3 regions of the Bacillus sp. ISL-46 genome follow, and region 1 is predicted to be linked to each of the others. Evidence: riboswitches for the same ligand, from Rfam matches in the RefSeq annotation. Region 1 holds a riboswitch; each other region holds the start of a gene.
What was found. A riboswitch is a leader RNA that binds a small molecule or an ion and turns the genes downstream of it on or off. The one in region 1 is predicted to bind thiamine pyrophosphate.
Positions count from the first base shown of each region.

Region 2: linked by a shared signal. The riboswitch ahead of J7E67_RS28930 (thiamine phosphate synthase) and the one ahead of tenA (thiaminase II) in region 1 are both predicted to bind thiamine pyrophosphate.
Region 3: linked by a shared signal. The riboswitch ahead of thiM (hydroxyethylthiazole kinase) and the one ahead of tenA (thiaminase II) in region 1 are both predicted to bind thiamine pyrophosphate.

Region 1 is NZ_JAGGQR010000001.1:14,502-25,137, forward strand. Features, by position in the region: gene rbsK (ribokinase) at 1-423, shown strand, start outside; gene rbsD (D-ribose pyranase) at 420-815, shown strand; gene J7E67_RS00065 (sugar ABC transporter ATP-binding protein) at 817-2,319, shown strand; gene J7E67_RS00070 (ABC transporter permease) at 2,316-3,254, shown strand; gene rbsB (ribose ABC transporter substrate-binding protein RbsB) at 3,279-4,217, shown strand; gene J7E67_RS00080 (benzoate/H(+) symporter BenE family transporter) at 4,917-6,137, shown strand; TPP riboswitch at 6,346-6,449, shown strand; gene tenA (thiaminase II) at 6,561-7,244, shown strand; gene J7E67_RS00090 (ECF transporter S component) at 7,244-7,840, shown strand; gene J7E67_RS00095 (ABC transporter ATP-binding protein) at 7,818-9,389, shown strand; gene J7E67_RS00100 (energy-coupling factor transporter transmembrane component T family protein) at 9,386-10,123, shown strand; gene J7E67_RS00105 (VOC family protein) at 10,191-10,580, opposite strand.
Region 2 is NZ_JAGGQR010000091.1:15,082-25,717, forward strand. Features, by position in the region: gene J7E67_RS28905 (aldo/keto reductase) at 106-948, opposite strand; gene J7E67_RS28910 (thiazole biosynthesis adenylyltransferase ThiF) at 1,034-2,050, opposite strand; gene J7E67_RS28915 (thiazole synthase) at 2,047-2,814, opposite strand; gene thiS (sulfur carrier protein ThiS) at 2,816-3,019, opposite strand; gene thiO (glycine oxidase ThiO) at 3,030-4,169, opposite strand; gene J7E67_RS28930 (thiamine phosphate synthase) at 4,144-4,824, opposite strand; TPP riboswitch at 4,901-5,009, opposite strand; gene J7E67_RS28935 (DUF1284 domain-containing protein) at 5,187-5,603, shown strand; gene queE (7-carboxy-7-deazaguanine synthase QueE) at 5,723-6,451, opposite strand; gene queD (6-carboxytetrahydropterin synthase QueD) at 6,448-6,924, opposite strand; gene queC (7-cyano-7-deazaguanine synthase QueC) at 6,928-7,581, opposite strand; gene J7E67_RS28955 (DMT family transporter) at 7,809-8,708, opposite strand; gene J7E67_RS31705 (LysR family transcriptional regulator) at 8,838-9,002, shown strand; gene J7E67_RS28960 (LysR family transcriptional regulator substrate-binding protein) at 9,023-9,697, shown strand; partial or broken gene J7E67_RS28965 (IS110 family transposase) at 9,757-9,885, shown strand; gene J7E67_RS28970 (LacI family DNA-binding transcriptional regulator) at 9,917-10,636, opposite strand, start outside.
Region 3 is NZ_JAGGQR010000010.1:92,578-103,213, forward strand. Features, by position in the region: gene thiW (energy coupling factor transporter S component ThiW) at 1-46, opposite strand, end outside; gene thiE (thiamine phosphate synthase) at 46-702, opposite strand; gene thiD (bifunctional hydroxymethylpyrimidine kinase/phosphomethylpyrimidine kinase) at 699-1,517, opposite strand; gene thiM (hydroxyethylthiazole kinase) at 1,533-2,345, opposite strand; TPP riboswitch at 2,534-2,643, opposite strand; gene dcuS (DcuS/MalK family sensor histidine kinase) at 2,722-4,335, opposite strand; gene J7E67_RS04730 (response regulator) at 4,379-5,056, opposite strand; gene J7E67_RS04735 (dicarboxylate/amino acid:cation symporter) at 5,314-6,579, shown strand; gene J7E67_RS04740 (glutaredoxin family protein) at 6,649-6,888, opposite strand; gene J7E67_RS04745 (TatD family hydrolase) at 7,082-7,846, opposite strand; gene J7E67_RS04750 (hypothetical protein) at 8,350-8,493, shown strand; gene J7E67_RS04755 (spermidine synthase) at 8,592-9,377, shown strand; gene J7E67_RS04760 (hypothetical protein) at 9,647-10,210, shown strand; gene J7E67_RS04765 (hypothetical protein) at 10,447-10,636, opposite strand, start outside.

The DNA.
Region 1 (10,636 bases):
GTCTTGAATCCTGCACCGATTCAGCCGCTTTCGAAGGAATTGCTAGAAAAGGTCGATTATCTTACTCCGAATGAGTATGAACAACAATTACTCTTTGATTCGGTCAAATGGACGGAGCAAGAGCGGCGAGCAATGTTAAAGAAATGTATTATTACCAGAGGTTCAAAAGGGATTACTTTTTTTCAAGAGGAAAAAGTGGAGATTCCTAGTTTTAAAGTAGATGTTGTGGATACGACGGGTGCAGGGGATTCCTTTAATGGTGGATTCGCGTATTCGATCAGTCAAGGGGCGTCTTTGGCGGAGGCCTGCCAGTTTGCGACGGCGGTTGCGGCCCTTTCGGTTACCAAGCTTGGAGCCCAAGGCGGCATGCCAACGATGGAAGAGGTTCGGACGTTTTTACAGGAAAGGAAGGAAGAATTATGAAGAAAAACGGCATATTAAATAGTCACATTTCCGAGGTCCTTTCAAGGCTTGGTCATACGGATACAATCGTGATTGCGGATTGCGGACTGCCAATCCCGGAAGAAACAATCCGAATTGACCTTGCTCTTAGCCTGGGGACCCCATCGTTTATGGAAACACTGCAAGTGGTATTAGCGGATATGGCGGTCGAAAAAGTAACCCTTGCGCATGAAATCAAAGGGCAGAATCCGAAAGTAGAGGCGCAGGTTACGAATCTAGTAAATGGTATTCCAACTGACTATCTTACCCATGAAGAACTAAAGGCGTTAACGAAGAAAGCGAAAGCGGTGATTCGTACCGGTGAAGCAACTCCCTATGCCAATATCATTTTACACGCAGGAGTGATTTTCTAATATGAGCCTCACACCTATCATCGAAATGAAGGGCATCAGCAAATCGTTTTCTGGAAACAGGGTTTTGGATCAAGTCGATTTTCAGCTTTTACGAGGTGAAATCCATGCCCTGATGGGGGAAAATGGCGCAGGGAAATCGACGTTAATTAAGATATTAACCGGTATTTACGAACGGGATGCTGGGAAGGTTTTTATCAGAGGAAAAGAAGTTCATTTTAAAAATCCGAAGGAAGCAGAGCAAACGGGAATTGCTGTGATTCATCAGGAGTTAAATATTATCCCTTATCTCACGGTCTATGAAAATATGTTTCTCGGCAAAGAGCTGACGGTCGGCAGGTTTGGGATTACGAAAGATAAAGAAATGAAGCGGAAGACGAAAGAATATCTGAACCGCTTAGGAATTGAAATTGATCCGAATACGGAAGCAGGAAATTTATCCGTTGGTCAACAGCAAATGATTGAAATTGCCCGCGCGGTAGCTGCCAATACCGAAGTCCTGATCATGGATGAGCCAACAGCCGCGCTGACAGATCGGGAAATTGAGGCCCTTTTTAAAGTGATTTCCGCCTTAAAGGAACAAGGTGTCGGGATCGTCTATATCTCCCATCGGATGGAAGAGATTTTTCAGATCTGTGACCGGATTTCAGTTCTTCGGGACGGGCAATTCATTGATAGCAAAGAAGTGGCTAAGACCAACTTTGATGAAATTGTCAAATTAATGGTTGGAAGACAGCTGGGTGAGCGTTTTCCGGAACGAGATACGGTCGTTGGCCAGGAACGATTCAAGGTCGAAAATTTAACGAGCAAAGGTTCCTTCGAAAAGATTAGTTTTTCCGTTCATCAAGGTGAAATAGTTGGCGTAGCGGGCCTGATGGGTGCTGGCCGCAGTGAAATCATGCAAGCGATCTTCGGTTATCGCTCCGTTGATGGCGGTAAGATGTTCATTGATGGCAAGGAAGTGTCGATCAAGTCTCCGTATGAGGCGATTAAAGCTGGAATTGCGTTTGTAACGGAAGACCGAAAAAGCCAAGGATTAATTCTCGAACTGTCCGTTCGCGAGAATTTTTCGATCACGACGCTCGATAAAATTTCTACTAAAAGTGTGATTTCCACGAAAACAGAAATGAACCTGGTCGATGAAATGATTGAAAAGCTCCATGTCAAAACATCGGGCCGTGAAATCAGTGTCAAATCCTTAAGTGGTGGGAATCAACAGAAAATTGTCATTGGAAAATGGTTAGGAATTAATCCGAAAATCTTAATTCTTGATGAGCCAACGCGCGGGGTCGATGTGGGGGCGAAGAAAGAAATCTATCAATTAATGAACGATTTAACGAAACAAGGGGTTTCCATCATTATGGTTTCGTCGGAGCTTCCTGAGATCTTAGGGATGAGTGACCGGGTTCTCGTCATTCATGAAGGAAAATTAGCCGCCGAGCTTAAGAAGTCAGAAGCAACCCAAGAAAATATTATGCAATCCGCCACTGGAGGGAGTAACGAATGAAGTCCTCGAAGTTCCAAATCTTACAAAAGCTAGGTCCGCTAATTGGGCTAATTGTGATTACAGTCATTCTATCCATCGTCAGCTCTAGCTTTTTAACCTTAGATAATATCTTTAATGTTTTGCGCCAAGTATCGATTAATGCGTTAATTGCCTTCGGAATGACCTTCGTCATCTTAACCGGTGGGATTGATTTATCGGTTGGGTCGATTTTAGCGTTATCCTCCGCGATAACCGCTGGGATGTTAGCGAATGGAATGGATCCTACGCTTGCGATGTTAATCGGTTTAGGAGCAGGTGCGGTGATGGGGGCCATTAATGGTCTATTTATCACCAAAGGAAAAGTGGCTCCGTTTATCGCAACGCTGGCGACGATGACAATTTTCCGCGGGCTTACCTTGGTTTACACCGATGGCCGCCCGATTACAGGTCTATCGACGAGTTCATTTTTTGAAATCATGGGAAGAGGTTATTTTGGCTGGATTCCCGTTCCCGTCATTTGGATGCTCGCTTGTTATCTGATTCTTTATTTTATCCTGAAAAAAACCACGTTTGGCCGCAGAGTTTACGCGATTGGCGGCAATGAAGAGGCATCGATTTTATCAGGAATCAAGGTTACAAATGTGAAAGTTTGGATTTACTCGATTACAGGGACGCTTTCTGCACTTGCAGGGATTATCCTTGCCTCTCGATTGGACTCTGCTCAGCCTACTGCCGGTGCTTCTTATGAACTGGATGCGATTGCATCCGTTGTTTTAGGCGGGACAAGTCTTTCAGGCGGTAAAGGGTGGATTTTTGGAACATTGGTTGGGGCACTCATTATTGGAGTTTTAAATAATGGTTTGAATTTAATGAATGTAAGCTCCTTCTACCAGCAGGTAGTTAAAGGAGGTGTCATCTTACTAGCCGTCTTGCTTGATCGTAAAAAAACTGCCTAATAAAATTATGGGGGAATCATAAAGATGAAAAAACTATTAAAAGGGTTTCTGTTTTTAACATTACTTATGGTTGTTTTAGCTGGTTGTTCCACAAAAGCACCTTCCTCTTCTTCTGAAAAGGATTCTGCGAAAGAGAAAAAAGACGATCAATTAAAAATCGGTCTTTCGATTTCAACGTTAAATAATCCCTTCTTTGTTTCGTTAAAAGAAGGTGCTGAGAAAGAAGCAAAATCACAAGATACTGAGATTATTACGGTGGATGCGCAAAACGATTCAGCGAAGCAAGTAAGTGATATCGAAGATTTAATTCAAAAAGGTGTAAACGTTTTAATCGTGAATCCAGCTGATTCTGATGCGATTAAAGCTGCGATCGAATCTGCAAATAATGCAAACATTCCAGTGATCACGGTTGACCGTAGTGCAAATGGCGGAACAGTTGTATCCCATATCGCTTCTGACAATGTGGCCGGTGGTCAAATGGCTGGTGACTTTATTCTTGAAAAGTTAGGCAAAAAAGGTAAAGTCGTAGAATTAGAAGGAATCCCAGGTTCTTCTGCAGCACGTGAACGCGGCGAAGGGTTCCACAAAGCCATTGATGCTGTGGCTGATATCCAAGTGGTTGCCAAGCAAGCAGCAGATTTTGACCGGGCTAAAGGATTAACAGTAATGGAAAATATTCTTCAAGGCAATAAAGATATCCAAGCCGTGTTTGCACACAACGATGAAATGGCGTTAGGAGCTCTTCAAGCGCTTGAAGCAGCTGGAATGAAAGATGTCATTGTTGTCGGTTTTGATGCAACGGATGATGCAGTGAAAGCAGTTAATGATGGTAAAATGGCAGCAACTGTAGCGCAAAAGCCAGCTGAAATTGGCCAAAAAGGTGTACAAACAGCGATGAAAGTATTTAAGAAAGAATCTGTAGAGAAGTTTGTTCCAGTATCGTTAGAATTAATTAAAAAGTAATTTTTTTTCGGAGATTGATAGAGGTTGGAGGGGAGAAGTGTGTTAGCGCACTTCTCCTTTTTTAGTTTAGTTGAAGCGTATGGTGCCCACGGAGGTTGAAAAATTAGATGAACGGTAACCATAGGAGGCGTATGATGCCCGTGGAGGCTGAAAAATTAGACTAACGGTAACCATAGGAAGCGTATGATGCCCACGGAGGCTGAAAAATTAGATGAACGGTAACCATAGGAAGTGTATGGTGCCCACGGAGGTTGAAAAATTAGATGAGCGGTAACCATAGGAAGTGTATAAGGGACATTTTTGTTAATATTACTCGGGATCGGTTTTTCATTGGCTAACAGTATCATCTATACTTTTGTTCATGTTTTTACCATCAGGGTAGGTTCGTAAAGGTTTGATTTACGGAGGAATGAATCTAGTTATCTTTGGGATTCCCTTTTTTTTATCAAACCCGGATCATGATTTATTTGGACCTCAAGCTCCATTAGGAATCACATTATTTTCGCTCCTTTTTCCTTTTTTAAGCTATTTTTTCCTCTAGTTTATTCCACATCCCTTTTGTTATGATAAGGGCTGCCAGTGAGTTTTTTAATTATATTAACGGTTGTCGAAGATTGCCTTTGTCCTATACATTTTGTAGAAGGTTGTCTAAACTAACAATAAAAGTCGTTTATATGAAGAAGGGTATGAGGAGAAAAAATGGGGCAGCCAAATAGATTAGTTAGAGAGCAACCAATTGAATCATTACGTGAAAATAAAAGGAAATCAATTTTTCAAGATCTAACGACTCAAAACGTATCTTCTGGATTAATTTCTAGTACTTTAGTCATGACAGGTCCAGCGTTAATCATTCTGCAGGCAGCAACAGCAGGGCATTTCTCTAATCAGCAAACCATCAATTGGATGTTTGCCGTCTATTTTTTTGGAGGGGTGTTAGGGATTGTAATGCCTCTGTTATTTAGAATTCCCATTACCGGAGCTCACTCGATTTCAGGGGTTGCTTTTTTAGCGACAGTGACAGCACATTTTACTTATCCCCAGCTAATTGGCGGGTATGTGATGTCAGGGCTGCTGATTTTGCTGATTGGGTTGTCAGGACTTTTTACTAAAATTATTAAATGGGTTCCGAAAGAAGTCATTGCAGCCATGCTGGCAGGCCTGGTCACCAATTATGTTGCTCAGCTTGTCCAAGACGTTAAGGCGTTACCCTTAGTAGGCGGATTCGCCTTGCTTAGTTTTTTTATCAGTACGAAAATCTCAAAACGGATCCCGGCCGTTATGGTCGCAGTGGTTGTCGCTTTTATTACTTTGTTTTTAACCCAAGATCTACATAGCTCATCTAAGGAGATTGCTTTTTTCCTACCATCCATACAAATGCCGGAATTTACATGGATGGGGATGGTCACATTAGGTCTGCCTCTGGCCATGTTAATCCTAAGTAATGATGTGGCACCTGGAATCGGCGCACTAGAAAGCTCGGATTTTGAACCCCCCATTCGAAAAATTGTTTCTTTTAGTGGAGTGTTTTCGATTATTGCCAGTTTTTTCGGGGGGCAAAGTGCAAATATTGCTGGCATGATGACCGCCATCTGTTCTAGTTCGGATGCAGGGGTAAAATCAAAGCGGTATATGGCAGCGGTGGTATCAGGGGTTTTGACATTATTGTTTGGAGTATTCGCCTGGAAAATTGTACCGTTTATTCAATCATTACCCCACGCTTTTGTGTCCATGCTAGCAGGGTTTGCGCTAATCGGCGTCCTTCTTTCTAGTTTGCAGCTGGGTTTCTCCGAAAATAAATATCGCTTAAGTGCCCTATTTGCGTTCCTCATCGCGTTATCGCAAGTATCATTTTTCCATATTAGTGCACCTGTATGGGGGCTGGTTGTTGGAGCCATTATTGCGAAGACGGTGGAAGCGTAATGTGCCTGTCACGCCCCGAAATTTGTCGTAGATTGGTAGGTTGTTAGAGGGGAGAAAGTGTTAGCGCACTTCTCCTTTTTTTGCCGTAAACTAATTTCACTAGTTATCAGCGAATCTATATAATTTTCCGGAAACTTACGACATTTGCTGGATATTAATTGATTGACAACTTTAACCAGCGAGTGTAGAGTGAAAGATAAATTAATAGGAAGACCACTAGGGGAGCCGTTTTATGGCTGAGACAGGAGTTATCTTGGACCCTTTGAACCTGATCTAGTTCATACTAGCGTAGGAAAGTGGAGTTCGTGTATGGATAGATACAATTATTCAGCCGCTCCATTTTTGGGGCGGTTTTTTCGTGCTTGAAAATTCAGCCGCCCCTTCTAGAGACTTTCCATTAAAACCAATAAGGGGGAGAAATTTATGAGTTTTTCAGCAGAATTAAGAAAAGAAGCAGATCCTATTTTCGAGGCGATTTTTGAACATCCTTTTGTGCAAGGAATCGCCAAAGGTGAGCTAGAGAAAGAACAATTGATTCATTATGTTAAACAGGACTTTGAATATTTGAATTCGTTTATTCGCATCTATGGAATTGCGGTTTCGAAGTGTGAGAATCGTGAAGATATGGATATGTTTAATACGCAGATTTCTTTTATCTTAAACAGTGAAATCCATCCGCATAATAACTTTTGTCAAGTAGCAGGTGTTCCTTACGAGGTATTACATGGATATCCGTTATCTCCCTCGTCCCTTCATTACACGCGTCATATGCTTACCGTTGCGCACGAAGGAACATTAGGGGAAATTTTAGCTGTGTTATTACCATGTCCGTGGACGTATTGGGAAATTGGGAAAAGATTATTAACGGAGGTTAATCCTGATCGCTCTCATCCCTTTTATGATTGGATCAGTTTTTATGGAAATCGTACCGATTCGATTACAACTAAATTTTGTGCCCGTCTTGATGAGTGGGCAAAGCTAGCAACCGAGAGAGAAAAGGAAAAGATGAAGGAGCATTTCTTAATCAGTTGTCAGCTGGAATATATGTTTTGGGATATGGCCTATAAACTCGAAGAATGGCCTGTGAAAATGGAGGTAGTGAAATGATGACTTGGAAGATGAAAGAAGTCGTTCTTGCTGTGATACTAGCGGTGGCATGTGGAGTGATCTATTTAGGATGGTCGACGCTGTGGATTCCCATTTCCGCTCTTGTCGGGCCGGTGGGTGCAGGTTTTATGTTTGGGATTTGGGTGATTGCTAGTCCAATCGTCGCGTATATTATCCGTAAACCGGGAGCAGCGCTTATTGCAGAGGTTGCAGCGGCCGCAGTAGAGTTATTAACAGGAAGTCATTTTGGTTTGTCGGCCCTTTTAGTAGGTGTCTTTCAAGGGATCGGTTCAGAAATCGCATTCGCCATATTCGGATATAAACGCTACAACCTATTTACTTTAATGCTATCTGGAGCTTTTGCAGCGGTTGGCAGCATGGTTTATAACTTAATCGCCAACGGTTTGGGTTATTACTCGAAGGAAGTATTTTTTACAACATTAGGAATTCATATCATCAGCGGAATGATTCTCGGTGGATTGTTAGCGAAGGTAGTTGTGGACGCACTCGCAAAAACAGGTGTGTTAGAACAATATGAATTGATGAAGGAAAAAAGGAAAAGGGAAAACGTAAATGGAAATGTTTCTGGGATGTAAGGATCTCTCGATTCGTTTTTATAATCGCTCTGAAAAAATACTCAGTCATATTACTTTGTCCATCAATAAAGGCGAGAAGGTATTAATACTAGGGCCTAGTGGGAGCGGGAAATCGACGTTGATTTCCGCTCTTTCAGGTATTATCCCTGAGCATTTGGAGGCAGAGGTAAGTGGTGAAGTATTCTGCAGGAAAGATGCCGGAGTGATGTTTCAAGATCCTGATTCGCAATTTTGCATGCTCCATGTCGATGAAGAAATTGCGTTTAGTCTCGAAAATCGATCGATTCCGCGCAACGAAATGGACCCCATCATTGCTGAGTTAATGGATAAAGTAGGGCTGATGGTCGATAAGAAAACACCCATTGAAACTCTTTCAGGTGGGATGAAACAACGATTGGCGTTAGCTTGTTTGCTGGCATTAGAACCAGAAGTCATCTTCTTTGATGAACCAACAGCCCAACTAGATCCTGCAGGCCGGAATGAGATATTTGTTTTATTGAATCAATTAGCCCAAAAGACAAACCATACGATGGTATTTGTTGAACATGTCCTAGACGGCTGCATCGAATGGATGGATCGAGTCATTATCCTAAATGAGAATGGAAGTATTATCGGGGATGGTCAGCCGAAGGAAATGCTCCTGAATTTTAAAGATGAAATGAAAGAAGCGGGTATTTGGGGCCCTAAGTTGTTTCCAGACAAGTGGGAGGAAGTAGTTCGAAATGACGCGCATCCTCTATCTATTAAACTTGCTAATCTGAAAAGAACCAAACCGCTCAAGGATGGCGAGATTTTACTCCGCACCGAACATGTTGAAATTGGCTATGGGAAGAAGACCATCGTGAGCGATATTGATATAAAAATTCATAAAGGGGAATGGATTTCCATCGTCGGAGAAAATGGAAGCGGGAAAAGTACCTTTTTAAAAAGTCTGATCCGTTTGGAGCCGATTAAAAAAGGGGAAATTTACTTTCAAGATACGGAACTAAAAAAGTGGTCAGAACGGGAATTATATGAAAAAGCTGGCTTTGTTTTTCAAAATCCAGAACTTCAATTCATTACGGATACTGTCTTTGAGGAAGTTGCCTTTGGCGGCCGGCAACGAAATTGGCCCGAAGAGCTGGTTCATACCAAAACCAGCCAATTGTTAGAGGAGTTTGGATTGGAATCGCATCAAAATGCTCATCCGTTTACCCTAAGTCTAGGACAAAAACGGCGGTTAAGTGTGGCGACGATGTTATTGTTTGATCAAGATTTATTATTGCTTGATGAACCAACATTCGGTCAGGATGAAAAAACAGCAAACGAACTGATTCAACGCTTAAAGGAGCGGCAGGACCAGGGAACAACGATTGTCATGGTCACCCACGATATGGATTTGGTGGATGGTTATTCTGATCAGGTCATTCTCTTCAACAAGGGAAGTGTAACCTTTCAAGGGACCCCCTATGAGTTATTCTCAAATCCGAGTAATTTCCGTGAAAGTGCGTTAATTCCACCACTCCATTACCAGTTGATGCATGCAAGAAAAGAGGGGGTTTTGGTATGAAGGCTAACGATTCATTCCTAGCGACTCTCAATCCTGCCTGTAAACTGCTCTCCCATTTGATTGTGATGTTTCTTTTAATGGCGATCTCCAATCCAAAGGTGACTTTTTTGATCTGGTTACTTGCTGTATTGATCGGTACTTTTTTAGGCGGATGGAGAATGACTTACCTTTTGAAAAGGCTATTGCCTTATTTAGGTTTTTTTATTCTTGTATTTTGGATGATGGCGGCTTTTGGAGAAGGAGAAGAAACGATTTGGAAATGGGCTTGGTTTCATGTCACTCATGAGAGTATGAATCATGGCTTAACGATTGGATTAAGGATGTTAGCGTTTGTCACGTATGGATTATTATTCACCTCTACAACAGACTTAACTTTGTTCATCATGAGTTTAATTCACCAATGTAAACTTTCACCTAAATGGGCGTATGGGCTATTAGCGGGGTTCCGCTTTGTCCCACTCTTCCAATCTGAACTAAACCAAATGAAGACGGCTCATAAAGTCAGAGGTTACAAGCAAAAAAATAGTTGGAAAGCTTTTATGAGGTACGCTTTACCACTGTTTACTCAAGGAATTAGAAAATCAGAACGTATTGCGATCGCAATGGAAGCGCGTGGATTTACGGGTACAAGAGACAGAACTTATTATCAAACAACTAAAATATTACCGAAAGACTTGGTCTATTTACTTTCTTTGGTAATTGTTGTATTGGGGATTATGATTTTTATTGGATGAATGGGGAAGTTGATAGGCTGTTAGAGGGGAGAAGTGTTCGCGCACTTCTCCTTTTTACTTTGGTTTCCTAAAGGTCTTTTTGATCGACGTTTAGTTCAATTAGATTCCCATCAGGGTCCGCACAGAATATTTGCGCAAAACCGCTCATGCCATTGGGTTTCTCTAACAGTTCAACATCCTTACTCTTCAGCCAATTCAGCGTCTCTGTGTAATCCTGCACTCTTAGTGCAAAATGACCTTCTCTGCTGCTCAGGCGTTTATCTTGGCGAATCGTTTGTGATGTAGGAAGAACGATTAGATGGAGCTGTTGTCCCTCAACTTCGTACCAGGCACCAGGAAAATCAAAATTAGGACGTTGTATTTCTTTTAAACATAAAATGATACTATAAAAATGCTTGGCGCGTTCTAAATTAGTAACCGTTAGACTAACATGGTGGAGCTCTTTGTATTGGATCATCGCAGTCATCCCCCCTAAATAAATTTATTTTCATCATAACACAAATAGATGATTGT
Region 2 (10,636 bases), on a different contig from region 1:
TAAAAACTAAACAATTTGTTAATGCGCTACAGGACTCTCTAAAAAATAAAACACTTCACTTATATTTTTAGTGGAGTGTTTTGTCTGTTTTATTTATTAAATGCTTTAAAATTCTTCGTATACTGCAGGATCTTGGTTGTTTATTCTGCCATAAGGGCGAGTTAATCCTGATATGATACTCATTTCTATTTCATCTAAGGAGAAGTCAAAAATAGATATATTTTCAAGCTGCCTTGCAGGAGATGATGATTTAGGAATAGCAATGGCCCCAAGTTGATAGTGCCAACGTAAAACAATTTGTGAAATAGACTTGTTATGATGATCGGCAATCTGTTGAATGGTATCATTTTGTAATACTTCATTTGCTCGAGCTATTGGGCTCCAGGATTCCGTTGTAATGTTATTTTCTTCATGCCATTTTCTTTGTGGTGCTTGATTGAATAATGGGTGTAATTCGATTTGGTTAAGGCTAGGTTTCACACCTGTTTCTTTTTCTAAACGCTCTATATGTTCAGGTAAGAAATTACAGACACCGATCGAACGAATAAGCCCCCATTTTTTAGCATCAATTAATGCTTCCCAAGCTTCCACGTATATGTCCTGTTTCGGATTTGGCCAATGAATGAGATATAAATCATAATAATCTAGATTTGCCCGAAATAACGATTCTTGAATGGTCGCAACCGCCCTGCCATAGGTTTGATAGCGACCTGGCAGTTTCGATGTAATCTTTAATTTTTCTCTTGCAACAGAACTGCGTCTAACAGCCTCACCAACCGTGCCTTCATTTTCATAATTATAAGCAGAATCTATTAGTCTATATCCCATATCAATTGCGCTTAAGATGGAATGAACACCATCATTCCCTCTTAGCTTATATGTACCCAAACCGATCACTGGCAAAGTTAGCCCATCATTAAGTGTAATTTCTGGAATTGATTTATCCATCACTAATCTCTCCTTTCCATAATAATTAAGCTTAGCATAATTTTGGTAACATTTCATGGAAAGACTTCATCGCCAGCGGTTGTTATTACCCTAAGTATCGATGGTATAGTGCCTTTGCTTCGGAAATATCCTTGGTTCCGTGGACTAACACCCTTCCGTCTTTAAAAATGACTAATCTGTGCGGATCCACTGAATAAGATAATAGATACGGATTTCGCTGTACTGTTCCCCCTTGATTTACCAATAATTTTTCTAATGCCACTAAGTCACGCAAGGCGGGAAGCGCAGGACGTATCTGAACAGAATCTCTTCCACAGAGGACAGCTGTCTTGGTTTGATTTTCAAAAGCTAAATAGGGGAAGGATCGTTCTTTCCCACAGGTTGGACAATCTTCTTTTTTCAATTTATCTACCTGGATCGTACTATGTTGATTTTTCCACAAGTCAAATGACACGAGTTTGTTCCGCAGCGAATCCGCATCCCCGATCAAAATCTTCAAGGCTTCACTTATTTGATACGCAACGACCATGTTCACAGCTGGACTTATAATTCCAGCTGTGTCACAGGTTAATCCGCCTAGCGGAACGGTTTCAAGTAAACAAGCAAGGCACGGTGTTTTTTCAGGAATAATCGTGTAGGATATTCCATAGCTTCCCACACATGCCCCGTAAATCCAAGGGATGCCCACCTTTTGTGCTACATCATTCATGATCATTCTTGTTTCGAAATTATCGGTTGCATCAATCATCAGATCCACATTTTGAGCCCAGTTAAGTAGCTCGGTGACGGAGGCCTCACCAATGATTGCTTCAATCAGCACCGAAGAGTTAATCGCTGTTAAGCGGTTTTTGGCTGCGATGACTTTGGGAATTCGGTTTTTGGCATCTTCTTCAGCATAGAGCTGCTGTCGCTGTAAATTCGACCATTCGACATAATCACGATCCACAATGGTTAGTTTCCCTACTCCAGCACGGACAAGTGCTTCGGCACTTCCTGAACCGAGTGCTCCCATTCCGATGATGAGTACATGTTTCGTGGAAATTAGCTGCTGCCCGTCTTTCCCAATCGGTGAAAATAGTTCTTGTCGTGAGTAGCGATTCACCCGATACTCATTCCTTCCTTGGGACTGCTGGCTATCGCATATCTCTTTTTCTCGATTCGACCGGCTTCAAAGCCTAATCGTCCAGCTTCGATCGCTAAACTCATGGCTAGGGCCATTTTGACAGGATCGTTTGCTGCTGACACAGCCGTATTTAATAACACCCCATCAGCTCCTAATTCCATCGCCAATGCTGCATCAGCTGGGGAGCCAATACCAGCATCCACAATCACAGGTACGACCGCTTGCTCGATAATAAAGCCTAGGTTAACAGGATTGATGATCCCTTGACCGGATCCAATGGGTGATGCCCCTGGCATGACCGCATGACAGCCCACTTCTTGGAGCTTTCGAGCTAAAACCACGTCATCGGATGTATAGGGGAGGACAATAAATCCTTCCTTCACTAATTCTTCCGTTGCTTTAAGGGTTTCAATCGGGTCAGGAAGCAAGGTGTGATCACAGCCAATCACTTCCACTTTAATCATATCGCATAGTCCTGAAGCTTTCGCTAGTTTTGCGATCCGGACCGCCTCTGCTGCTGTTTTTGCTCCAGCAGTATTAGGCAGAAGCTTATATTTTTGAGTGTCAAGCTGTTCTAAAAAATTCGGCTGGCTTGGTTCAAAGATATTCATTCGTCTCACCGCAAACGTGAGGATTTCTGCTTTCGACACTTCCACTGCTGCCTTTTGGATTTCAAAGCTTGGATACTTTCCGGTACCAAGTAACAAACGAGATTGAAAGGATAATGAACCTATTTTTAACATGTCAACCGCCTCCTACAAAATGGACTATTTCGATTCGATCTTTATCTGATAATCTAGTACTTTGGTGCTCTAACCTAGTTAATATTTCACCGTTTACTTCCACAACAACGACCTTATCATGGATGTCAAAATGTTTGAGAACATCTGAAACAAATACGACATGGTCTGGTAATTGGATCCACTCGCCATTTACTACTACCTTCATGGTATACCTCCTAACTAACCGTTTCTTTGTGCCGTTCTAGGTGAAAAGCAGAGAGTAGTTCCTGATCTAGTAAGCTACCTGACACTAGGTCCGCAACTAGTTCCCCTGTAATCGGGCTTAATAAAATTCCATTTCGAAAATGGCCTGCTGCCACGTACAACCCACGCCAGCTTGGATGTTCGCCCATATAAGGGATTCCATCGCCTGTCTGCGGTCTGACTCCAGCCCATACTCGCTCCCATGCTGCCTCCTTAATCTGTGGAACTAATTGAGTCGCTCTTTCTATCAATGTAGCAATCCCTTCAGGAGTTACCTTGGTATCAAAGGTATTTTCAATCACAGTCGCACCTATATAAATTTCCCCATTTTGTTTGGGTACTAAATAACAACGTTTGTCGGAGAAAATGGTCGAGTTAATGATCGGCTTTTCTGTTCTAATCGAAAAGCATTCTCCTTTAACTGGATACACAGGAATATCGATTCCTGATTCTTGCATTAATTTCGCCGCCCAAGCTCCCGTGGCAACAACCACCTGTTCACAATGGATGACACCGTTGCTGGTGTTTACCCCTTTAACCTGACCGTTTTCATAGACAAAAGACAGAACCTCCGTCTCTTCACATATTTTGGCACCAAAATGTTCCGCGGCTTTTGCAAAGGCTTGTGTTAACTTTGCTGGTTGTACATGACCATCATGAGGGAGATACATCCCTCCTGCTACACTTGGTGAAAGAGATGGTTCCAGCACACGTACTTCCATTGCATCGAGCCAGGTAATGGTTGGATCCCATTTTTTTTGGAAGGTGACCTGTTTTTTTACCTCGAGCGCTATTTCTTCTGTTTCGGCAATTTTCACCATGCCTTTATTCACATACTCAATATCAATTCCTGTATATTCAAATAACTCACTTGAGAGCGTTGAAAACATCGCTTGACTTTTTAAAGCCAGCTGGAATAAGGGACCGTCTTGTTCCAGCTCTGCTTGTGCTGCCAGCATTCCGGCAGCCGCACTGGACGCTTGGCAAGCCACTCGTCCCTTCTCAATCACGACGACTTTTCTTCCCCTTTTTGCAAGCTGATAGGCAATCGAGGACCCGATAATTCCTCCTCCGATAATGGCCACATCAAATGAATTTTCCACTTTGTTCATCTCCATATAATACATTTAGGTAAGCCTTAACTGCTGCTAATGGATCGGGAGCATCTAAAACTCCTGACATGACTGCGATTCCTTTTGATCCTGCTTGAAGTACCTGCCCCGTATTTTCAGGTGTGATCCCGCCAATCGCAATAACTGGGATGTCTAATTGGGAGAGCCTTGCTAATTCCTCTAGTCCTTTTGGGGTCTTACCCGGTTTTGATTGCGAAGGAAAGACATGGCCATATAGCACGTAATCAGCACCATTTTCTTTTGCTTTTTGTCCTTCCTCGTAGGAGTGGATGGAGTTCCCGAGCAAAAGCTGAGGAAAATTTTCTTTCACAATCGCTGCATCTAAACTATGGAAGGCTAATTGAACTCCTTTAGCCCTTGTAACGCAGGCAACATCGACTCGATCATTAATGATAATCTTTGATAGTGGGATGTTTTCGTTTGTTAACAAGTGGACGGCTTGGAAAAGTTCCTGTGCTGTTTTTTGTTTTTCCCGCAAATGAATCGCTGTTATATATGGATGAATTTCGCTTACAATTTCACGTAAACGTTCGATCGGCATTTTCCCATTGGAGATTATATGTAACTCTTTATCTTTTACACTAGTTGAAATACCCGTCCCCCCTTTTAAGCAGATTCCGAAGATCGAAGGCATAAAGTGAAAAACAAAAAACCACTTTCTTAAGGTAAGAAAGTGGTCGAAAATTCGAAATAAAACATACGTTCTTCAAATATCCCGTTTCCCACTTCCCTACGCTGGTATTACCCAGATCAGGTTCATAGAGTCCCGAAGTAGTACTTCAATCTCAGCCCTTTAAAAAGGCACCTCTAGCGGATTTGCGTCATTTATTTAATTGTCATGTAATGATTTCCCTGCATGGATAATGTTAACACTTCAGGTAGAAATGTCAAATGTTTTTCTTATTTATGGTAGAATAAACCCTATAGATGTTAACCAAATAACAATTATAGTTTACTTTTAAAATCAAAAGGGAGTAAACAAACTGGGGGAGAATAATGTATAAGCTTCGAGGACATCATCTTTTTTGCCTTCTAGGCTATCGGGGAATGGGCTATTCCCAAGAATACGTGGAAAATATGACGGTTTTGCATCAAACCTTGAGAAACAACCCAAAAACGTTGATTCTGCTTGTAAAGGGGCCAGATCAGTTGTGTGAAAAGTTCCCTAATTCAGGTGAATACCATTGCCAAGACGACCAGATCTATGAAAGAGATGCCGTTATTTTAGACAAAATGAACCTTAAAATCGGACAAATTCTTAGATGGGAGGATATTGAGTCCCGTATCCTAGAACATGTCATCCCCGCCGATATTCAAGTTGTCTGTGAAACTTGTTCTTGGCGTTCTTACGGGGTTTGCGAGGAAGGTATTCGAGAGATTCATGATGGGAAGGGCTTAAGAAAAATTCAATAAGCTTCATCTATTCAATGCCCACATGCCCACAGGGACGGTTCTTTTGGCCTTTTTTAATCTCTTTCCTTGTCCAAAAAAGCCAGTAGAACCGTCCCCATGGTCCTTCATGGTCCATGTCCTTACACTCCCCGCTTATTTCCCCAAAGAAGTGCATGCAATTGTGGTAATACTTTTACATCATTCAATTGAGGGTCAGCAACCACACAATTGACTAACCACTCATATTTCAACAGTAGTTTTTGAATCAATTCATTATTATTGAAATTCGTAATATCATCGTTCCCAACCTGGAGATAAAAAGGAATATCTGCGTAGCGGCTATGAACCATTTTCGCATACTCTAGATCCGCATCATCGAAGATTACTACTTTTAGACTCACTTGATGTTTAAAATCATTGTCGTTTAAATTTTTAAAAATAGAATCTAATATTTCAAAATTGGTTACCATGTTGGAGCTCGGCGGCTTAGGTGAAATGGTCAGTTCATTGACGTTTAAGAACCAGTCCTGCCATCTGCTTCCTTGTGTTTCAGTACCAATTTTGATGTCTTTTTCTTTTAATAAATCGATAAACACATCTAAGTTTTTCAACAGCGCCGGATTTCCCCCTGAGATCGTCACAAACGAGAAATTGTCCCCACCGACTCTTTTTAATTCATCCCAAATTTCTTCAGCGGTCATTTGCTGAATATCCTCTTTGGCACTGCCATCCCATGTAAAGGCAGAATCACACCAGCTGCATGAATAATCACAGCCGGCCGTCCGAACGAACATTGTCTTTTGACCAATGACCATTCCTTCTCCTTGGATGGTTGGGCCAAAAATTTCTAATACAGGAATCTTACTCATTCCTCCATCCACTCCCTTCTCGCTTCTGCGTAGCTTGTTGGAGTTTCAAACAGACGGACAAATTCCACTCTTGCTCCATGATATTGGTCCCTACGATCTTCTGTTGCTAAGGCTTCTTTCATTTTCTCATATATCCAGACAACCATGTTTTCGGCAGTTGTATTCATGGAGGGAAGGGTTTCGTTTAGGTATTGATGATCAAGATAGATTTCGATTTCATTTTTCCAAATTTCTTTAATATCGCCAAAGTCGATCATTAAGCCGCGTTCATCAACAAAACCACTTAATCCAAAAATAACTCTATACGTATGTCCGTGCAAATTCTTGCATTTCCCTTCATAGCAATGCAAGTGGTGTGAAGCATCAAAGGTAAATTCCTTGCTCACTAGTACACGCTTTGAATGATATTTTAATTGATGAGCTTGAATGTCCTCATTTATTTTTTGAAGTTTATCGACGATTCTGAAACCCATCGTTTAAAACCTCCCATTAAGAAAGTCATCAAGCCCTCTTTTTCTTAAGACGCAAGCTGGACACTCTCCACATCCATCAGCAATCACACCATTGTAGCAGGTTAATGTTTTTTCACGAACAAAATCCAATGCGCCTAATTCATCCGCCATGGCCCATGTTTCCGCTTTGTTTATCCACATTAAAGGTGTATGCATGACAAAATTATCGTCCATTGATAGATTCAAGGTAACATTTAGTGATTTGATAAAAATATCACGACAATCTGGGTACCCGCTGAAATCTGTTTCACAAACACCGGTGACTAAATGCTTGGCACCGACCTGACGTGCTAACACACCTGCGAAAGTCAGGAATAACAGGTTACGACCTGGCACAAATGTCGACGGAAGTTCCCCTTCACCGCCATCAGTAACTTCAATATTTGAACGTGTTAACGCATTAGGTGCTAGTTGATTTAGTAATGACATATCTAAAATATGGTGTTTTACGCCAAGTTCATTGGCTATATTTTTGGCACATTCAATTTCTAAACTATGCCTTTGATTGTAATCAAACGTAACTGCTTCTACTTCTTTAAATTGTTTTAATGCCCAATATAAACAAGTGGTGCTGTCTTGTCCACCACTAAACACAACAATTGCCTTTTCATTTTTCAACATGTATATCAATTACTTCCTTTCAAATAGAAAAAAACAGTACCCCAAGATAGAAGTACTGCTTCATCTTAGTTTTTTTAATGTGGGGGGCTAGAACCACTTTCGCAAAATGCGAACTATATAATTTTAAATGACTAAATGATTATAAACCATTTTTTCAATTTTTTCACCTATTTGCCGACATTTTTCGAGTCTAGGCCTTTTCAGAATGATCGGAGTCCTCACTATTATACCTCTCTCGGATTCTTGTTTTCTTTAGTAAGCCTAATCTTATGTTGATTTTTAGATGGAGAGTTTGCTATGAATACGCCAGCTAAAATGAGCAAAGCACCAAAATACCCTTGTCGCCCCATATTTTCATGTAGGAAGATGAATGCAAATATGGCTGAAAAAATCGGTTCGAGCGAAAAAAGAAAACCAGTGCTTTCCGGTGTCGTGTACTTTTGTGCAATTGGCTGCATGACAAAGCCATAAGCAGAGCAGATGAGCGCTAGACCAAGTATAGCAAACCAATTCATCGCTTCATGCGGTAAAACAGGTGTTTCAAATATAAAGATTCCAATTGTTGCATATAAGCTAACAAATCCGAGTTGATATATCCCGAGTTGTAAGGCACCAACCTCTCGTGCAAACTGGTTTGTTACTATGATGTGTACTGTATAAAGGAAGGCAGCAACCAAACAATATAGCGAGCTAAACGCTAAAGTAAAATCATCCCCAATTGTGAGTAGAACTAAGCCAATTGAAACAATCGGAACTCCTAATATTATTTTTTTACTAGGCAATTTTCTTGTGATGAATATCTGCAAAATCGGAACTAAGATAACTGTTGTACTAGTCAAAAAACCAGCTGAAGAAGCAGTAGTATTTTTCATACCATACAAAAGAGCGATGAAAATACCACATAGCAGTGCACCAACAATCGCACTGTATTTCAATGTTTTAGCATCTACATGAATTATTTTTTTGTAGAATATCGCCATCATAACGATAAATGCAATTCCAAATCTTAATGCTACAATTGTTAATGGAGAGATCGTATCCACACAGAGTTTCATAAAAATATAAGATGTTCCCCACCCCATAGAGACAGTAGCTAAAATCAAGTTTGCTTGTTTTTGTGTCATAACAGAAAGTCCTAACCTTTCTTGTATTTAACTTAAGATTGGCTATATCGTATCATCTGCATTTACATTAGTAAAACGAATATTTATAATGGAACTATTAGAAATTCTAATGCAAAGGAGCTAGTGAGGTTGAATTCTTATTATGCTTTTATCAAAGCAATAGAAACAGGCAGTTTTACCAAAGCAGCTGAAGAACTTGGCTATACTCAATCAGCCATTAGCCAAATGGTGCATTCATTAGAGGAAGAACTTTCTACCACTCTTATTTTACGCTCTCGAATGGTATTTCACTGACACCTGATGGTGAGGAATTTTTGCCATATATTAGGAACATTTATAATTCACATAGGGAACTGATAGAAAAGCATAAAGAGATGGAAGGGCTACAAAGTGGACTTATTCGAATTGGCACATTTTCTAGTGTTTCATGTCATTGGCTTCCAGTATTAATGAAAGATTTTAAGGAACAGTACCCAGCTGTTCATTTCGAATTACATCAAGGTGATTATACGGATATCTCGAATTGGATTAAAGAAGGGAGCGTAGATTTTGGCTTTGTTAACCCAAAAGCTGTATCAAATCTAACTACCATTCCCTTGCAAGAAGATGACATGCTTGCTGTATTGCCAACAAATCATCCTTTAGCTTCTCACGACCAAGTCACATTGAAAGAATTAACGGACGGACCTTATATACTTTTAGATGAGGGAGAAATTAGTGAACCATTAACTATTTTTAAACAAAACAACTTTGAACCTAATATTCAATACCGAGTACATGATGATTATGCGATTATGTCCATGATTGAACAGGGACTTGGCATATCTATTTTACCGAAACTAGTCTTAAGTAGATGTGCGTATAATATTGTAACGAAAGCAATCTCTCCATCTGTTATTCGTACAATTAGTCTGGCGTACAAGGACAAAAGGGTATTGCCAATAGCAAGTAGATATTTTATTGATTTTATCATTGAAAGGTATAAGTAATCCTTTATGAAGTTTAATTAAACTAGATATACAATTACCTTGAGATATTAGTCAAGATTGTTCTTCAATACCAAGAGCATCTAGTAAAGATTGCGGATGTAATAATAGATGCCCTTGCTAAAGAAATTGAAGAATATAAGATTCTCCAATCGATCCCTGGAATCAGAGAAAAAATCGCTGCAACAATTAGTCAACCGGCATCTACCAGCAGCGTGGTAGTCACCTGGCAGTGGAGTTCCTCTTGGTAAGAAAGGGTTCAATGGTTACTTCTTTTGCAACTTCTGGTGCTTCTTGTTCATTTTTTGCGTTAATAATTAAATCAAGTGCCACAGTTCCGAGTTTTTCGTAATCATGGTTAATGGAGGTAAGGCTCGGCGTCAATATATCAGCGACAAACGAATCATCATAGCCCACAAAGGCAAATTTCTTGGGGTCGATACTTTGATGATTGCACGCAACTAAAGCTCCGGAAGCAATCATATCATTCATACAAATAATTGCCGTTGGTAGCTCCTTGTTTTCCAGCAGCATTTTCATCGCCTTTTGTCCGCTTTCTACTGAAAAACCGCTGTATATATGCCATTCAGGACGATAAACCAGACCCTTCTCCATCAGGTGCTGCCTGAACCCCTCTACTTTTATATCAGTGGAAGTGATCCCCTGCTTTCCTCCCAGCATGCCAATGTTTTTGTGGCCCATTTGGACTAAATGCTCGACAATCATCTTCATACCCAACCGCTCATCGGATCTCACTTTATAACAATCGACGCCCGCCATCTCTCCATTGACCATCAAAACAGGAATCTTTTTCATAACCTCCAGCACCTCAGCGGCCTCTTCTGCAACCGTTAATGATTTGTTAATGCGGCCGCCCATCATGATGATCCCTTCGACCTGGCGTTCCGAGAGAACCTTTAGGTAAACTGACTCCATCTCGCT
Region 3 (10,636 bases), on a different contig from region 1:
TCGCTATCATCATCGCAGTTAACGTCAGTTTATGTGTTTTGTTCACTAGAATACTTCTCCTTTAATACCGACACTATTTCTTAACGCCCTGGCTGCTTCCATTGGTGATTCTGCATGGCTTATGGCGGTAATAACGGAAACCCCATCTGCCCCAGCTTCCACTACCGATTGAGCATTTTCGATCGTGATCCCTCCGATTCCAACAATCGGAATATCAATGCCATCTTTTCGAAATTTTTCGATCAGTATTGTTCCCCGTGATGGTTTAGCATCCGCCTTTGTTTTTGTCGGAAAAACAGGGCCCATGCCAAAATAGTCAGCTCCACCGCTTATTGCAGTCATGGCTTCTTCCGCTGAATGGACGGAAACCCCAAGGACTCTCTTATCGCCAATCTTTTCCCGAACTGCGTACACCGATTCATCCTCTTGTCCGATATGTACACCGTCCGCATCAATTGCCACAGCCAACTCGATATCGTCATTAACAATGAAAGGGATATGATGTGCTCTGCAAATTGCTTGAAGTTCTTTCGCAAGTGCATATTTATCAGCTCCAGTTAACGCGCCGTCACCCTTTTCTCGATATTGAAAAAGTGTAATCCCACCGGCAATTGCCTCTTTTAATACTTCGGCTGGATCCTTTAAACAGTTGGTGCTGCCCATGATAAAATAAACACTTAAAGCCGCTCGTAAGTTTTTCATAATTCAGCCAGTTCCTTTGCAATTTTTCTTTTTCGATATGCCCAATGGTTTGTTGGACCATGTCCTTGCCCTATCTCCAAATGGTTCTCAATTGCGGCCTGAATAAAATCCTTTGCTTTACATACTGCTTCATAAAGAGTTTCCCCTTTTGCTAGTTCAGCAGTAATTACTGCGGAAAAAGTACAACCTGTTCCATGTGTGTTCTTTGTCTGAATTCTCTTGCTGGTAAAGTAGTAAAATTCCTTTCCATCAAATAATAAATCAGTGGATTCAGACTCATTTTCATCATGGCCGCCCTTAATCACGACATTTTTTACGCCTAACGCAAGTAGTCTTTTAGCAGACTCCAGTTTATCTTCCACTGTCAGAATCGACATGCCCGTTAGTACTTCCGCTTCTGGAATATTCGGGGTGATTACCGTTGCTAGCGGCAATAAGTATTTTTTCATGGCAGAAATGGCTTCCATTTGCAACAAAGAAGCGCCACCCTTTGCAATCATGACAGGATCGACAACAACATTTTGCCATTGATAATTTCTGAGCTGTGCTGCGACTGCCTCGATGATTTCAGCATTAAAAAGCATTCCTGTTTTCACCGCATCCGTACCGATATCTTCGCCGATCGCTTGGATCTGTTTTACGACTGCCTCAGCTGTCATTGGATAGACAGCATGGACTCCTAAAGTATTTTGGGCCGTTACTGCAGTTAATGCCGACATCCCGAAAACCTCTAATTCCTGAAATGTCTTTAAATCCGCTTGAATTCCTGCTCCTCCGCCGCTATCAGAACCAGCGATTGTTAATGCTTTTTTCATTTAAATTACCCCCAGTTATCGATTGAATTTTTTAACAGAAGCATGTGAAATGATATCTTCGGAAGAAACTAAAGTTAATTGGTTTAAGAATTCGATTTGGAAACTTCCAGGTCCCATTTCTACAGTTTTTGCCGCTGCCTTTTCTGCCGCGATACCATAGTACGTTAAAGCAGCCACCGAAGCCTGAAGCAGGTCCTTTTCCACTCCTGCAAACGCTCCAATCACAGAGGTTAATAAACAGCCAGTGCCTGTCACCTTCGTTAAAATTGGATGTCCATTTGACACGACATAGGTTGTTTTCCCATCCGAAACGACATCCTCTTTTCCAGTGATGACGGCAAGACAATTCAATTTTTGTGCTGAAGCAATAGCTAGTTCAATGATATTTCCTTTTGCATCCCCAGCATCAACACCCTTAATTTCCCATTCTTCACCAACCACATTGGCAATTTCGGCTGCGTTTCCTCTAATCACAGAAACTTTTACCTCGCTCATAATTCTTTGTGCAGTTTCCGTTCGATATCGGGTAGCCCCTGCACCAACCGGGTCAAATATGACGGGAACACCGGATTCATTGGCCGCTTTTCCGGCAATGATCATCGATTCTACTGTCTGTGGGTTTAATGTTCCAATGTTTAATACTAATGAACTTGCAATCTTAGCCATATCTGCTACTTCCTCAGCTGCATATGCCATAACCGGTGAGGCACCAAGGGCAAGAAGCCCATTTGCCGTAAAATTCGTAACAACCACATTGGTAATATTATGTACCAGCGGGTTAACCTTTCTAACTTCTTCCAACGTTTCATACAAACTATTTTTTTCCATCTTAATTTCCCCATTTCTTTTTTTAAAATGGCTCTGTTAAACTTGGCTGTTGATTTCCGCTCCAGGCGCTTCGCCTTCCGCTCCAATCAACGCAGGCTTTAAAATCAAAAATGACATTTAACAAAGCCTTTAAAATAAAAAAAACAGATCCAATAATGGACCTGGTTAGTTAGTCAAAGAAATAATTAACATTCACTTGGCTACTTTCCTACGCTGGTATTACCCAGATCAGGTCCGAAGGGTTGAAAATTTCTCCATTTTCTCTCAGCCTGTTTACAGGGCACCCCTAGTAGATCTAATACTTTATTTAACTAACTACATAATATTCCTATGGTACTAGAATGTAAAGGAAAAAGTGTCAGTTAACATAACATTATTATTGTTTGCTTTTATAAGGAAAAGTAACAATAAATGTTGTCCCTTTTCCTTTTTGGCAATGAATTTCTATCTGTCCATTTAATTTTTCCAAGCTTCTCTGCACCAATGATAAACCGATTCCGCGATTTTCACCCTTGGTAGAATATCCTTTGATAAATAAGTGATGTCTTACATCCTCATCGATTCCTTGTCCGGTATCATGGACCTCCAACGCTAGGACTTCATCGTAAAAGTCAAACCTTAAGGTAACTTTTTTATGTGGACGGTCCGCAACAGCATCTAAAGCATTATCGATTAAATTCCCAAGAATCGTTACCACTTCATGGGTTAATTCCTGCTGCTGTGGTTCAGGTAGACTTCCTTCCCCATCAATGATTAATTCACAGCCATTTTCCCTAGCGAAGCTAAGTTTTCCTAAAATAAAACCTGCTAAAACAGGATCTTTAAAACGACTGACAACAAATTCTACTTCAGTTTGTTGGTGATCGACAATTTTGGTAATATATGACGAGACCATTTGATAGTCTTTCATATGAATTAAACCTGATATTACATGCAGTTTATTCATGAATTCATGTGACTGGGTTCTCAGTGCTTCCGCATATAGCTTTGCACCGGTTAATTGTTCAGCTAATTGCTTGATTTCGGTTTTTTCTCGGAAGGTAGCAATCGCACCGACAATCTTTCCTTTGACAACAACCGGAACCCGATTGGTTAAAATGGTAATATGATTGATTTCTTGTTCTTGGTCTAATTGAGATTCCCCCGTTTCTAGAACAGAAGATAGCATTGAATTTGGCATGTAGTCATCCACTTTTCTTCCTAAAAAGGACCCATGAATGCCAGCTTTTTGAAGAAGTCGGATCCCCTCATTATTTACGAGAGTGGTAAACGCATCCTCGTCAACTGCCAAAATTCCTTCCTTTGTGGATTGAAGCATCGCACTACGTTCCTCAAGCAATTTTGCCATCTCACTCGGCTCAAGTCCAAAAAGAATCGCTTTGATTTTTCTAGCTAGAAAAAGGGCTCCTAGAATCCCAACTAGAATTCCCACTCCCACGCCGATCAAAATAATTTTCCTGCTTTGTTCGATCGCCTGATTAACTTTTTCTAAAGAAATCCCAACCGCGACTGCTCCTATTTGTTTATTTTCTTGATCATAAACAGGAACAAACGAGCGTAAAGACAATCCCAATGTCCCTTTGGCAATTGAAATATGCTCTTTCCCTTTTAAAACAGGTCCTTCATCTCCACCGACAAAATGCAGACCTAATAGGTTGCGGTTAGGATGTGATTTTCTTGTTCCATACATGTCCATCACGACGATAAATTCAACATGCGTTGATTGTTTAATATCATTCGCAAATGTTTGGATATCCTTCTCTGCTGTTTTATTTTTAAGCCCATTCATGACAATCGGAGACCTTGCAACAATTCTCGCAATATTTGTTGCTTTCTCGGCTTGGCTTTTTTCTGTTTCTTGTGAAATTCTGTTGGTGATTAATATCTCGGTTACCAACAATGCCATCACGACCACGATACAAACCAGCAGGGTAATCGTCGATTGTAAACGAAGTCTTGGTTTGCCCAACCTTATTTTCCACCCCAACATGATTCCCTCCTTTCTTACAGGCAATCTTTTCAAGGTATTTGTGTTAAACACCGTAACGGTTGATTGGTCTTCCGACGCCGCCGTAATGGATATGAATCTTGACTTTTCCTTCTTTTTCTAAGTAATCAAGGTATCTTCGAGCCGTTACCCGAGCCATTCCGATGCTTTCCGCTACTTCTTCAGCAGAAATAGGTTCTTTTTCCTGCGAAATGAAATCGGTAATTTTTATTAACGTATTCATATTTAATCCCTTTGGTAAACTCTCTCTTTCACTTTCTTCTTTGCTATCAATAAATAAAATTTGATCGAGCTCCTCCTGTAAAAGAGCTTTCTTTTCTCCTAATTTCACTCGATAGTTTTTATAATTATCAAGTGACTTTTTAATTCGATCAAAGGTAAACGGTTTTATGATGTAATCAACAGCCCCTTGTTGTCGAACACGGGCGATCGTTTCTATATCGCTCGCGGCTGTTATCGCTATCACATCCACAGAATAGGCCTCTGAACGAAGTTCGCTGAGCATTTCCAATCCACCCATATAAGGCATATAAATATCGATAATAGCTAGATCAGGACTGAGTTCTTTCACCAATCTTAATCCTTCCATCCCATTGGAGGCGATTCCGATAATCGAAAACCCTTCAATCCTATCAATGAATTGGCGGTGCACCTCTCGAACCATCGGATCATCTTCAATCAATAGTACTTTTAACGGAAACATCCCCTGCTCCCCCTTATAATAAATGAAATTAAATTTCACTTTATATTATTATCATGGCCTATTTTATTGAAATAGTAAATTCATAGATGGCAATTTTGTTCGATTTTTATGAGAGTTAATTAAGTATCTTCTATAACAAAAGGAACAATAAGACCAATATGACCAAAACCTTACTATTATCTGAATTTTCATTTATTATGTGAATGGGTGGGATGAAAGCGTTAACAGATATACTAAACAAAGGGGTGTATGAGGAAATGAAAATTAATTTTAAAAATTTGACCGTCCAAGTATTATTGGGGATCGTACTTGGGATTGTCATCGGATTTCTTTTTCCGAAATTCGGTACAGAATTAAAGGTTTTGGCGGATATCTTTATCAAGTTAATTAAAATGGTCATTGCTCCAATTGTATTTTTTACAATAGTCATTGGCATCGGTAGCATGGGGGATTTGAAGAAGGTTGGGCGTATCGGTGGGAAAGCGCTCCTGTATTTTGAAATTGTAACGACGTTTGCTTTAGCGATAGGTTTACTCCTAGTTAATATCATTAAGCCAGGATCTGGGTTTAATACAGATTCCGTTAAAAGCGGAGATATTTCACAATTTACCGCGCAGGCAAAAGAAACAAGCCATGGATTTATCGAATTTATTTTAGGAATCATTCCTGATAATTTTGTCGGGGCAATGGCGAAGGGCGAGCTGCTCCCGATTTTATTCTTTGCCGTACTATTTGGGATTGCACTTGCTTCCTTAGGGCAAAAAGGGAAACCAGTTGTTGCCTTGTTTGAGCAATTTACGGAAATCTTTTTTAAGATTGTTAATATTATAATGAAATTTTCACCCATTGCAGCATCTGGTGCAATGGCCTATACGATTGGTAATTTTGGTCTTGGTTCGTTAGTCTCGCTTGGAAAATTGATGGGCAGCGTTTATGCAACGATGTTTCTTTTCATCATCTTTGTACTAGGTGGGATCGCGAAGCTATATGGTTTTAATATTTTGAAATTCATCGCCTACATTAAGGAAGAAATTCTCTTGGTGTTGGGTACTTCATCCTCTGAATCTGCTTTACCGAGAATGATGGAAAGACTTGAAAAATACGGCTGTTCTAAATCAGTAGTTGGTCTTGTTGTTCCGACAGGGTATTCCTTTAACTTAGATGGTACTGCTATTTATCTGTCAATGGCTGCACTCTTTATTGCTCAAGCTTACAATGTCGATATTACGATTTGGCATCAAATCACCTTGTTAGGTATTCTAATGCTGACATCTAAAGGGGCTGCCGGTGTAACGGGCTCAGGTTTTATTACCCTTGCTGCTACTCTATCTGCTTTCCCGGTAATACCAGTTGAAGGGATTGCCCTGTTACTAGGTGTCGATCGTTTTATGTCTGAAGCACGTGCAATTACGAACTTAATCGGAAATGGTGTGGCAACTGTAGTGGTTTCCAAGATGGAGAACGAATTCCACCCTACTGATGAACTCGAAAGTACCAAAACAGATAAATCGATTAGTGCATAATAATTTACAGAAAAATGGCTTGGGGGATTTTCCTCCAAGCCATTTTTGTACTGAATTTACAGTTGCACCTTAACTTTTTGCTATATCTATTAGTTCCTTTAATTCATTTGTAAATCCTTTCACTGCTCGATTATCAACGACAGTAACAGGAACCCCTAGAAAGCCGTATTTCTCCACTTCCTTTTGGTATTCTGGGTTGACGGATAAGTCTCTAGTTTCAAAAGTGATTCCTTCCTCACTTAGGACCTTTTTGACCATCGTACATTCAACACAGTCTTTTGTTGTATAGACGATTACCGGCTTGTTCATTATTCGTGTTCCCCTTTTTTATTATTTTCTGAAGGCTCTTTTGTGAAAAGGATATGCTTATTAAATCAGCATTGACTAATTCTTCAATTAATCTAGGTGGCAAGCTTTTAGCCCTTTTAGGCAAATGCGTGTCTGAAAGGACGACAATTTTCATAATCATACTCCATTCTAAGTACAAATCATAATAATGCGTTTATAATTGATAAAATAATCTTGTGTTCTTCCATAATCTTTCCGACACTTCTTCTTCAGACAATTTTTTTATTTTTGAAATTTCCTTAATGGATTCAAGCATCATATTCGGATGTGTCATAGTTCCCCAAAATGGACCTTCAAATGGCCATGGACCATCTGTTTCAATCATCATTTGTTCTAGCGGATATCTTTGAACTAATTTTTGTATCTCCTCTTCATAGACCACATCAGGTGTAACCGATATATAGTACTTATTTTTTTCCATCCTCTTAATTGTTTTATTGTCTCCTTTAAACCAATGAAAATGAGCCTTTTTAATGGAGTATTTTTCTAAAAGGTCACAAACAATGGGAGCATCCTCATGAACGGCATGGAGGACAATTGGCTTCCCATATGTACTTGCTTTTTGAACAAAAGCCTCTAACAGCTTTATGTACCGTTCGTACTGGCAAGTGGTAACCTTTTGTTTTTTCCGTAAATAATAGGGAAGCCCAACCTCTCCAATAGCTATCATAACGTCAATATGATCATTCATCCAAGAGAACAGCTCATTCTGCTGTTCAACAGTCGGTAGCGGCTGCTCAGGATGGTATCCGAATGCGGCTCTCACCTTTTGATATTTTCCCGTAAACCCATGGTTTCTTTTACACGATTCTAAATCATAAGAAACCGAAATCAGATTTTCAATTTGCGGAATAGTTTCCATCAGCTGACTAATCTCATCATCTTTATAATGATCGAGATGAATGTGGGCATCAATCATTTTTAACAAAATGCTCACTTCCTTTATTCAGACTTGTTGTAATAATAATCTACTTTATTCCAATTAAATTTTCAATTTTCCGACAATAAAACTCGATAATTGTCTGAACATGCGCTTTCCCAAGGAATAATTTAAATTATTTCCATAATGATGGGGCATTTATTACCTATTTCCTTACTATCCTAGGCTTTTTTTTGGTTAATAAAATGGCGGTTTAGGGAAATATATGATTTTTCTCTTTTTCGACTTTTTATGCATTTCCCTCAAGGAAATATTCCAATAGTCCCGCTTCATTTATCCTAAAAAAATTGGGCAGCCTTTTGGACCGAAGTATCCAAGAAGTACTTTGGACATATGGGAAAGAACCTCAATTAGGACAATAACATAATTTCATAAATTGATATATATAACTAGTACCAATCGCTTTCTTTCACCATAGCTTGTCTAATATAAGGAAATTAAAAACCTTCCTTATCTAAAAAAATAATAAGGGGGGATGACACATGCAAACTTGTACAGTAAGTGTTGTTGAAGTTCTTATTGCAATCGTTTTGATTGTAGCTTTACTGTTAGCTGTTTTGCTCGGAGCTCGTGCGGACGTACAAGCATGTATTGGAGACTGCATCGCTACTGCTCTTTGCTTATAATTTAGGCAGGATTAAAATGCGCAGTCAATTTAGGGATCTTCTTAGCCAAGTCTAAGAAGGTCTTTTTTATACGATAACGGTATTTTGGAGGTGTATATATGAATCCGTTTAATAGAAATGAAGGTTTGGAAAGACATATTTCTCGTTACGGATCCACGTTAATTTATAAGACTTCAAGCTCGTATCAAAATATATACGTTACGGATCGAAGTAGATACGAAGGAATGCGAGGAAAATTCCGAATACTTCAATTTTCTTCCGATGGTGTCCAAGGAGTAATAAATATGGAGCAACCGCAATGCCTAGTCGCTTCATACAGTCGAATCACAGTTGATCTTATTGATCACTATGCATCTCATTTTAAAAAAGGATACATTATTGGCCATGGAATTGGCACCGTTAGCTCTTATTATTCGCATAAATATTTGGTAACGGCGGAGATTGACCCGCTTGTCGTCGAGGTATCCAAGAAGTACTTTGGGTATACGGGAAAGAACGTGGAAGTCGGTGATGGACAAGCGCTCTTAAAAACTCAGGAGGCACAATCTCAGGATATCATTTTTTTGGACGCGTACAGCAGCAGTGAAATTCCGTTTCACCTAACAACTAAAGAATTTTTTACTCTGACAAACGAAAAGCTGTCCGACAAAGGAATTCTAATTATGAATTATATTGGAAAGGTAAGTAATGATAAATTATTGCATACACTATACGCTACGATTTCAGGAATTTATCCCTACGTAAAGCTGTTTGCTACCGATCCTAATATAATATCGAAACAAAATATATTTTTCGTTGCAAGTCGGCGCGTTCTGGAGGACTATTCACCTCATGAAGCGTCCCCTATGCAGATTATGGATATCTTTCCCCCTTTACGGGATTAGAATCTCATATGGGGCTCCTTACACAATCCATTCTATGTACTCAATGGGACTTAACTTTCAAGGAATTCCTAATGGATGAGTGATGAACTCTAGAAGATTATTTAAAAATAAAATAATCTTCTAGGTTTTTTCTTAATATTTTATAGAATTAAAGAGAAAATATTTCGTTACATGATGATATTAACACACTACATTTTTAGTCAAACGACATAAGATATTAGGAAATTTCTGAGCTTATTACTAATTAAAACTCAAAAGGTGGTTAAATTATGAAGGAAAACAATAATGAAAATAGCGTACAGAATACTGGTAACAATTTAGAAAATCTCGCCAACAATTTACTAAAAAATCCAAATTCGCTTGATTTTGGATCATTAATTCAAATGGCAACAACTCTTCTAAAAAACGATTCGCTCATGAATTCTGTTACGGAACTTAGTAAAAAAAATCAAAACCCTGCGCCTCCTGAGTCAAAAATTACTGAAAAACGGAAGAAAGTCACTAATGATAAAAGCGTACAGAATACGGGTAACAATGTAGACAAGGATTCGCTTGATTTGAATTTTATCATGAAACAACTGGCAACAACTATGAAAAATGAGTCATTATTGGATTCAGTTACAGAACTTAGTAAAAAAAATCTAAACGCTACACTCCCAGTATCTAAGGTTTCTGAAAAACAAGAAAATGCAGAGCTGGCATCTTTGTCTCAAAAACTAGAGAATATCACTAATGATATTTTAGAGTTAAAAAAAGAACTAAAAGACGTAAAAGAACAAAATTATGATCTTATTAAATTACTCAAAAAAATATTGAAAAACAATAAAAAATAGTCATTTATAATTAAATACATTTATATTTTTTCGCTTATCCCATTACTAAACAATAAGAACCTTGAGAATATCAGGGTTTTTTTGATTAAGCTTCCATGTCAAATACTTTTTAAAGTTTTAAGGTAACTAACATACACTTACCGAACTTTCTTTCTTGATTACTTCACACACAAGGAAATTACAATAAAAAAGAAAGTGTCGACTCCACTTTCCTAAAATAAAATAACATTTAAATTTTATTCCTTTTGTTTGCTTCGACACTTTTTCTTTTCGTTTTTCTTATTTTGTGAGTCCTTTTTCTTCCCATTTTTTTTTGAATCAGTTTTTTCCACTTCTGTTATTTCTATTTCCTCGTCCAGCATAGGCATTTCATCCGGCTGTTGTAAAATATTTTCATTAATTGGTTCAAGTAATGCTCTTTCTTCT